3 regions of the Neisseria sp. P0014.S009 genome follow, and region 2 is predicted to be linked to each of the others. Evidence: predicted binding sites of a transcription regulator. Region 2 holds the regulator's gene; each other region holds the start of a gene.
What was found. Region 2 encodes FNR, which switches genes on or off when oxygen is low (the NO sensors DNR and NnrR bind a similar motif). Its sites were predicted from a motif close to TTGATNNNNATCAA; they were not measured.
Positions count from the first base shown of each region.

Region 1: ACTHS4_RS01720 (GbsR/MarR family transcriptional regulator) is a predicted target of FNR. The motif match lies at 1,570-1,583, and genes of this name have one in related genera.
Region 3: gnd (decarboxylating NADP(+)-dependent phosphogluconate dehydrogenase) is a predicted target of FNR. The motif match lies at 1,473-1,486, and genes of this name have one in related genera.

Region 1 is NZ_JBQCVS010000002.1:11,234-14,519, reverse strand. It holds gene ACTHS4_RS01730 (DUF2269 family protein) at 1-378, opposite strand, end outside; gene ACTHS4_RS01725 (DoxX-like family protein) at 375-764, opposite strand; gene ACTHS4_RS01720 (GbsR/MarR family transcriptional regulator) at 1,027-1,545, opposite strand; gene ygiD (4,5-DOPA dioxygenase extradiol) at 1,789-2,574, shown strand; gene ACTHS4_RS01710 (TrbM/KikA/MpfK family conjugal transfer protein) at 2,852-3,154, opposite strand; gene ACTHS4_RS01705 (DUF4189 domain-containing protein) at 3,211-3,286, opposite strand, start outside.
Region 2 is NZ_JBQCVS010000005.1:65,036-68,321, reverse strand. It holds gene ACTHS4_RS05510 (CysB family HTH-type transcriptional regulator) at 110-1,060, shown strand; gene fnr (fumarate/nitrate reduction transcriptional regulator Fnr) at 1,147-1,881, opposite strand; gene hemN (oxygen-independent coproporphyrinogen III oxidase) at 2,044-3,286, shown strand, end outside.
Region 3 is NZ_JBQCVS010000003.1:16,203-19,488, reverse strand. It holds gene ggt (gamma-glutamyltransferase) at 1-1,248, opposite strand, end outside; gene gnd (decarboxylating NADP(+)-dependent phosphogluconate dehydrogenase) at 1,731-3,179, shown strand.

The sequences.
Region 1 (3,286 bases), on a different contig from region 2:
AATGGTGTCTGCGTTTTCTTTGTGCGCTTTTTCGGCAATTTTTGCCATGCGGATTTGCAGCCAGACAACAGGTAGCCAGCAAATGCCTGAAAAGATATATAAAGCCAGCGTCATCCATATCCAATTTTGTTCCAGCATGGTGGCAACAGTGTAGCCGCGTTCGTACAGCATCCATAAGCCGGATAAGGGTTGGAAAATGACGGCGGGGGTTGTAAACCACCAATCTGCTTTGATGACCCAATGCGAGACGACCGACTGCGCGGCAACCGAGCCGCTGCGGTTTGCCCAAAAGAGGTAAAACGCTGTACCAAAACCGGTGCCGACCATTAAGGTAGCCGAGATGATGTGCAGGGTTTTAACAATTAAATAAGTGTTCATTTTTTATCTCCTACGGATTGATACAGGAAAAATAAAGTAGCCATAATCGGCAGGTTTTTTACCAAAGGCGCAAATGGATGCGCCCACATTTCAGGCAGCCTGAAGGCGATAATCAGGCTGTATGCCGCGACGGTTATCAATTGCAGCAGCCATACTGAGGAATGGGAGCGAAGGCGGCTGAAGCATAAAAAAGCAAAACCAATGTCCAGCAGAGAAGCGGCGATTAATGTAGGCCATTGCAACGGATTGGGAATACCGACTGAATGCAGCAAATCCAATGACATTTCAGGCATGAAAAACAGAGGTTGGGTACCACTCCACAGCCATAGCAGCCCCATCGAGTAAGACAGGTAGGCGGGTAGGGTGTGCGTAGTGTTGTCGGACATGCTGGTTTCCTATTTTGTTTTGGTTTAAATATATAATTAGTCTGTAATTTCTATAATTTCTGTTAAAAGAGAAATTATAGGGCAAAAAATTTTAAATAGGCTCCGGGATTGTTTCTTTAGGAGGGAAATCCATATCCAGTGATTCAAAATCTACCAAAGAATATCAAGCTTCAGATAAATATGCCCATGCAAGGCTGCCATGAGCATGTTTCCATATCCTAAATAGCATTGGCTATGTTTATTGAGAACAAGTCCATTGCCATCAACGGAAAAATTTTTGTATTCCGGTGCCTATTTTTAAAATTTTCACCATGGTTGAAGTGGAAAGCTTCAGCATTTCATTTGCCCACACGGTCAGCGTACTAATGAAATCATGGGTTTGTTGGATTCGCTGCTTGGCAGTTTCATTTTCCTGACTAAATTCAGGGCTGTCGATCAGGCTTTGCAAAAATTGCCGTGTCGGTTCTATTTCGCGCTGCATACGCACTTCTGCAATGGTACGGAACAAAGTCCAGACATCATCCGAAGTTTCAAAATGATCGCGCCTATCGCCCAAGATATGCACGGTATGTACCAATCTCAGGTTTTGCAACTCTTTAATACTGTTGCTGACATTGGAGCGTGCTACGCCGAGTGTTTCGGTGATTTCTTCGGCGTTCATTGGTCTGCCTAAGATGTAGAGCAGGGCATGGATTTGCGCAACGGTACGGTTGACGCCCCATTTGGTACCCATTTCACCCCAATGGAGGATAAATTTTTCAGTGGTCGGATTTAGTTTCATAGTGATGGTATTCTATTTTTATCTTTTATTTCTGTCAATACAGAAATAAAGAAATTTTAGCGTATGAAGTAAAAATGTTCAGACGGTCTTTTGAATCACCCCTTCTTCTATATGTTCTCTCAACATCTCTAGACCTTATCAGTCATGGTTTCTTATGAGGAAAAGATGTTATTCATAAACCGGTATTTTTTGAATAAAAATTTATCCGTACAATCTGCTGTATCCGATAACGAGGAGTAAACCATGAAAAAAATGCCTGTATTGTTTGTTGGGCATGGCAGCCCGATGAATGCGGTAGATAAAGAAAACCCGTTCAATCAGAATTTCAGCCTAATTACGCAAAAGTTTGCCAAACCAAAAGCTATTTTGATGATTTCAGCGCATTGGTACAGTAGCCGTTTACAGGTAACATCAGGTGAACACCCTGAAATGATTTACGATTTCTACGGTTTCCCTGATGAACTCAGTCAAGTGCAATATCCTGCGCCCGGTTCGCCTGAGTTGGCGGAGCAAGTGCGGTCATTATTACAGCCGGAAAATGTCGAGCTGAACCCAACGCGTGGTTTTGATCATGGGGCATGGGCGGTGTTGAAATTTCTCTATCCCGATGCCGATATTCCCGTGGTACAACTTAGCCTTAACCGTTTGCAATCGGCGGAATGGCATTTCAACTTGGCGAAAAAATTATCTGCCTTGCGAGAACAAGGCGTGCTGATTATCGGCAGCGGCAATATTGTGCATAATCTTAGGGCGTTAAGTTGGGAACATATTGACCAAATCGGTGCGGGTTATGACTGGGCGTTTGCTTTTCGTGAAACGGTCAATCAGGCAATTGCGACTCAGGATGATGAAACCTTGGTGCATTATGAGCAACTAGGCGAAAAAGCCGAGCTTTCCGTGCCAACGCCAGATCATTACTTGTCCTTGCTGTACATCATGGCATTACGCGAACTGCAAGATGAGGTTACGTTTTTCAACGATAAGCTGATTACAGGCTCGCTCAGTATGACCTCGGTTTTGGTGGGGTAAAAAGGGAAAAATCTGAACAAAATGAACCATTCTTTATTTGTTCGAGCCACTTTGCAGATGGTGTCAAGTTGTTTCAGACGGCATTTATGTCTATATAAAAGCTACAACCTATATCGGAAAAGATGAGATTAAGCCTGTAAGTTTTAATATAAACAATTTGGATAGAAAAAGTGGTTGGATTTTGAGGGCGATTTGAAAAGGCTTTGCAAATTGGCGGCTCTTTGTAAAAGAAAGGGTTATCTGAATTCTAGACGGCCTTTTCTTTAATGAGCAAAAATTACTTGATGATTGAATTAATAAAATCATCAAAACCAGAACGATCCTGAGCAGGGCATTTTTTTAGGAAATTGCGTCGTGCGGTAATCGTATCGTGTCCATGTTTATGCTTGATAGAGTGGAACTTTTTCAAAGCAGATTGACATTCAGATGGTTGAGATGCCGGATTGACCAAGCACATAAGCGCTTCGCAAGCCAAACGCTCGTCACCCCCCATCTGCGGAGGATTGAGGGGATTGGCAGCCATAGCGGTAACTGAAGAAAAGCCCATTACCAAGGCAGTAATTGTTGAAATGAATTTCATAATTTACTCTGTTATTTAATGAAATTTGAAAGGGAAGTGATTAAAATTGCAGATATTTAGTATCTAGGCAATGAGCACGCCTCCTGAGTAGTAATTCTGCACTGTGTTATTCCTGAGACTGCATGACATTGA
Region 2 (3,286 bases):
TTAAAAACAACCATTTTCAAAACTCGGGGCAAAACTGGGCAAAATATGTTAAATTACATGCCGTTTGTCGCACAAAATCCACAATAACAACGTATTCGGTACTGCTACCATGAAACTGCAACAATTACGTTACGCCCTTGAAGTTTACCGGCACAATCTGAATGTCTCTGAAGCCGCCGATGCGCTTTTCACATCCCAGCCCGGCATTTCCAAACAAATCCGCCTGCTTGAAGAAGAATTGGGTATCCAAATTTTTATCCGCAGCGGCAAGCGTGTGGTTTCCGTTTCGCAACCGGGCAAAGCCGTGTTAGAAATTTCGGAACGAATTTTGCGCGATGTACAAAACATTAAAAATATCGGCAGCGAGTTTACCGATCATGACAGCGGTTCGCTGACCATCGCGACAACGCATACCCAGGCGCGTTATGCCTTGCCCAAAATCGTTGCGGAATTTGTCAAAAACTACCCTAAGGTCAATTTGAGCATCAAACAAGGCAGCCCTTCTGCGATTGCGCAAATGGTCAGCAGCGGCGAAGCAGATTTAGCAATTATTACCGAACAGATTGATGATCATCCTGAGTTAGGCAAGCTGCCCTGCTACGAATGGAACCATGCCGTGATTGTTCCGCATGACCACCCTCTTTTGGACTGCCGCAATCCTTTAAGCCTTGAAGATTTGGCTTCTTTTCCGCTGGTTACTTACGAATTTGCTTTTAATTCCGGCAGCAGCATTGCGCGTACATTTAATAAAGCGCATATTGAGCAACCTGATGTTGCCTTATCGGCTGCCGATACAGATGTATTGAAGACGTATGTCCGCTTAGGCTTGGGCGTTGGTTTGATGGCCAAAATGGCGTACGATCCCGTTGTCGATCAAGATTTACAGCTTATTGATGCGGCACACTTATTTGAACCGTCGCCCACTTGGATAGCCTTACGCTCGGATACTTACCTGCGCGGTTACGCGTATGACTTTATCCAGATGTTTGCACCGAAACTGACCAGAGAAGTAGTCGACCGCATTCTGTACACGCCGGTTGTTGAAGATTTTTCAATTTAATACCTGACTATCACTTGCGTAACTTAACAATTATTCTTTAATTCTTGTTAAAAAGGCCGTCTGAAATATTTCAGACGGCCTAAGATTCAGATAGCGTGCGAACAACCGGAAACCATTTTCTTCAAGGTTGTCGCATCTAAGATTTTGATGTGCTTGTGTTCAACCGAAATCAAGCCTTCATGATGGAATTTAGACAAGGTGCGGCTGACTGTTTCCAGCTTCAGCCCCAAATAGCTGCCGATTTCCTCACGCGACATCCGCAAGATAAAATCATTGGCGGCGAAGCCTCGTGAATAGAGACGCTGAGACAGGTTGAGCAAGAATGCTGCCAATCGCTCTTCAGCGCGCATATTGCCCAAAAGCAGCATAACGCCCTGATCTCGGACAATTTCACGGCTCATCAAGCGGAAAAAGTGAGAACGAAGACTGGGAATATCCTGTCCAAGTTCTTCAATATGTGTAAACGGAAGCTCGCATACCTCGCTGTCTTCCAAAGCCACAGCATCACAGCTGTGAATATGGGAACAAATCCCATCCATACCGATCAGCTCGCCCGACATAAAAAAGCCGGTTACCTGATCTCGTCCATCTTGGCTGGCGACTGTTGTCTTAAAGAAGCCCGCACGGATGGCAAACAAAGAGGTAAACGGCTCGCCGGCACGGAACAGGTATTCACCTTTTTTCAGACGGCGGCTTTGACGAATAACCGCATCTAATTGTGAAAATTCGTTAGGCATCAGTCCGACAGGCAAACACAGCTCGCGTAAAGAACATGTGGAACACAAGGTTTTCATTTGATGTGTTGCATTGTGTGTGGCCATAACGCACCCTTAATCTGCATAGTTCTATAAATCCCTGATGAAGCCGAATAACTATTGACCCATGTCAAAGTCGGCATATCATTATGAGGCATTCTACCAAACTATCGAAATTTTGACTAAAATTTTCCCTAATTTCCCTACTTTATACTACAAGCCCCTACCATGAAAATCATCCCCATCTCAAATAACACCAACACAAACAATGAATTACCGGAATTTGACCGTGAATTAATTGCCAGTTTGCCATCAAGCGGTCCACGTTATACATCCTATCCGACCGCCGACCGCTTCCATGAAGGCTTTAAAGAAGCCGAATATATCCAAGCTTTAAACCTGCGCAACATGGGCGCGCTCAACAAACCCCTTTCGCTCTACATCCACATCCCCTTCTGCAATACCATCTGCTACTACTGCGGCTGTAACAAAATCATTACCAAAGACAAAAGCCGTGCCGATGCCTATATCCAGTATCTGGAAAAAGAAATGGAATTACTGGCACCTCATTTAGGCGGAAGACACCAGCTCGCGCAGCTCCACTTCGGCGGCGGCACGCCCACATTCCTGAGCGACGACCAACTCGAACGCGTCTTCGACATGATTTGTAAATACTTCCAGCTGATTCCCAACGGCGAATACTCCATCGAAATAGACCCGCGCAAAGTCAGCCGCGAAACCGTCCTCAAACTGGGCAAACTCGGTTTCAACCGCATGAGTGTCGGTATTCAAGACTTTGACCCTAAAGTGCAGGAAGCGGTCAACCGCATTCAAAGTTATGAAGAAACTAAAGAAGTGATTGATGCCGCGCGTGAAGCCGGATTTAAATCGGTCAGCGTCGATTTGATTTACGGCCTGCCGCACCAAAACACCGAAAGCATCAAAACCACCATTGACACGGTCTTGTCCCTCGACCCCGACCGCCTCGCCCTCTACCACTACGCCCACCTACCGCATATCTTCAAACCGCAACGCCGTATCGACACCAATGTCGTTCCTGGCAGCGAAGAAAAACTCGATATGCTGCAATATTGCGTCCAAACCCTGACTGAGCGCGGCTACGTTTTCATCGGCATGGACCACTTTGCCAAACCTGACGACGAGCTCTCCATCGCTCTCAAAGAAGGTTTCCTGCAACGAAATTTCCAAGGCTACTCGACCTATGCCGACTGCGACTTGGTGGCGATCGGCGTGTCTTCTATCGGCAAAATCGGCAGCACCTACTCCCAAAACGAGCGCGATATCGATGCCTATTACGCCGCACTCGATGCCGGACATCTACCGATTATGCGCGGCTACCAGCTTAATCAAGACGACATTCTGCGCCGCAACATCATTCAGGATTTGATGTGCCGCTTCTCGCTTGATTATCAAATTTACGAAAGCGTGTTCGGCATTCCGTTTAGCCGCT
Region 3 (3,286 bases), on a different contig from region 2:
ATCCACAACCACCAAATGACTGGTGGACGGTAGCTCGACCGCCATGCCTTGCGCGTATACCTTGCCAAACTTGCCTGCCTGAATAGTTTCCAATGCCTTGTCAGCCTTGCGGATTTTTTCGGCACGCGGTTTCAAATAAGCCTGAGAAATCATGGCATGGGTCGGAACATTCACAAACGCAGGATCGCCGACATAATAATCACGGTCGGCAAAAGCAATCCGCGACGCATCGCCTATCCAGCGCCAACTGTGGATATTTTCCGCGCCCAACGCCTTCATATTCTGATTTTGCAATACGCCCAAAATCTGCCCCAAAGCAATCGCGCCCGAACTTGGCGCGCCCATACCGCAAACTTCATATTCACGATACGGCGCACAAACCGGCTTACGCTCGATAACTTGATAGTTTTTCAAATCCGCCATGCTGATTTTGCCAGGATTATCCACAGCACTGGTAACGGCACGAACAATATTCTGCGCCTGCATTCCCTGATAAAACGGCGCACTGCCTTTTTCCGCCAACAGGCGCACAGAACGCGCAAATTCAGGATTTTTCAAAACTGTTCCCGCAGCCAAAGGTTTGCCGTCGGGTAAGAAATAGGCAGCAGTTTGCGGATAACGTTGCAAGGGTTCCAAATTTTGTTCGATGGATTTCGCCATACGCGGAGAAACAGCAAAACCCTGTTCCGCCAAAGTAATCGGTTTTTCAAACAAACTTGCCCACGGCAATTTTCCGTAACGCTTGTGGACATCTTCGAGCAGCTTCGGAATCCCCGGCACACCGACCGAACGGCCGCCGACCACAGCTTTCATAAAGCCCATCGGTTTGCCGTTTTCGTCTAAGAAAAGTTCTGGCGTTGCCGCTTTCGGCGCCGTTTCACGGGCATCAAACGTCGTCAGCTTTTTCGCCTTATTGTCCCAATACACCAAAAACGCACCGCCGCCCAATCCGGAAGACTGCGGCTCAACCAGTCCCAAAGTTGTCTGCATGGCAATCATCGCATCTATCGCACTGCCGCCGCGCTTCAAAATTTCATAACCGGCTTCAGTTGCCAGCGGATTGGCAGACGCCGCCATATAATGCTTGGCACGGATTAACTTCTGCTCCGTCAGCCCTGTTCCTTGCTCCGGCGCATGGTTATCCACAGATACGGAGGGCAGGGCAACTTGAGGCTTTTGAACCGGCCGTTGCGCACAAGCGGCCAAAATAAAAACGGATAACAGGTTAATACTAAAGGAAAACTTCATATGTACACCCTTATTGAAATATTTTCAGACGGCCTTTTCCCAGCTTAAACAAAAGGAAATATGAAAATAGTTTGAAATAAAAAACCATTTGACTATTTCTCTAGTCAATCAGTTCCGATTGGAGAAGTATAAAACAAGCTAAGATTGTGCACAGGCAAAAAGTTACCCACAGAATGGAGCAGCAGAAAAAATTTATCCACACCTACAAACAAGGCCGACCATACTTTATCCTCATCAAAAAATATCAGCTAAGTATTTGAAAAATTGTTTTAATCAAAGTTATCAACAAGCTGTGGCAGCACTCAATATCATCTTCTATTTATTATTTAAAATCTAATTTATAGTTTGTTTTCCCAAAGGTAAAGGCCGTCTGAAACGTAAAGGCATCTTTTCAAAAAATTAAAAAGTTAAGGATTGTTAAAAAGTTGTAAATCAGCTAGAGTTACGCTTGATAAATTTAATCAATAATGGAGTTTCACCAAATGAAAGGCGACATTGGCGTTATCGGCCTTGCCGTAATGGGGCAAAACCTGATTCTCAACATGAACGACAACGGCTTTAAAGTTGTTGCATACAACCGGACGACTAGCAAAGTAGATGATTTTTTAAACGGCGCAGCCAAAAATACCAATATTATCGGCGCATATTCACTGCAAGATCTGGTTGATAAATTAGAGAAACCACGTAAAATCATGATGATGGTACGCGCTGGTTCTGTTGTTGACGATTTTATCGAGCAACTCGTTCCGCTTTTGGACGAAGGCGACATCATTATTGACGGCGGCAATGCCAACTATCCTGATTCCACCCGCCGTACACACGAGCTGGCGGCAAAAGGCATCCGCTTTATCGGTGCCGGCGTATCTGGTGGCGAAGAAGGCGCGCGTCACGGCCCATCTATCATGCCTGGCGGCGATGAAGCCGCATGGCCTGCCGTCAAACCGATTTTCCAAGCCATCTCCGCCAAAACGCCTCAAGGCGAGCCTTGTTGCGACTGGGTTGGCCGCGATGGTGCGGGCCACTTCGTCAAAATGGTGCACAACGGCATCGAATACGGCGATATGCAGTTGATTTGCGAAGCGTACCAATTCATGAAAGACGGCTTGGGTCTGAGCTACGACGAAATGCACCGCATTTTCAGCGAATGGAACCAAACCGAACTGAATTCTTATCTGGTTGAAATTACCGCCGCGATTTTGGGTTACAGAGATGAAAACGGCGAACCTTTGGTCGAAAAAATCCTTGATACCGCAGGTCAAAAAGGTACAGGTAAATGGACCGGCATCAATGCCCTCGATTTGGGTATCCCGTTGACACTGATTTCCGAAGCCGTGTTTGCACGTTGCGTGTCCGCGTTTAAAGACCAACGCATCCAAGCAAACAGCCTGTTTGGCAAAACCATTATCCCGATTGAAGGCGATAAAGCCGCATGGGTAGATGCTTTGCGCCAAGCCCTGTTGGCATCCAAAATCATTTCTTATGCACAAGGCTTTATGCTGATCCGCGAAGCCAGCGAAAACAACGATTGGGCATTGAATTACGGCAACACCGCCCTCTTGTGGCGTGAAGGCTGCATCATCCGCAGCGCGTTCTTGGGCAACATCCGCGACGCATACGAAGCCAATCCTGATTTAGTCTTCTTGGGTTCCGATCCTTATTTCAAAGGCGTATTGGAAACCTGTCTGCCTGCATGGCGCAAAATCGTTGCCAAAGCGATCGAATGTAGCATTCCGATGCCTTGCATGGCTTCCGCCATTACCTTCCTTGACGGCTACACTTCCGCGAGCCTGCCTGCCAACTTGTTGCAAGCCCAACGCGACTACTTCGGCGCGCACACTTACGAGCGTACCGACAAACCGCGCGGCGAGTTCTTCCATACCAACTGGACAGGTAAGGGCGGCGATACCGCTTCAACCACATACGATATTTAATTTGCCTGAGTAAACAAAAGGCCGAATTAGGAAGAACAACCAGTTACAGAAGGCATTATGTGTAAATGCTCTCTGAAGGTAGATGTGTTTAAACTTGTTGAAAGCCG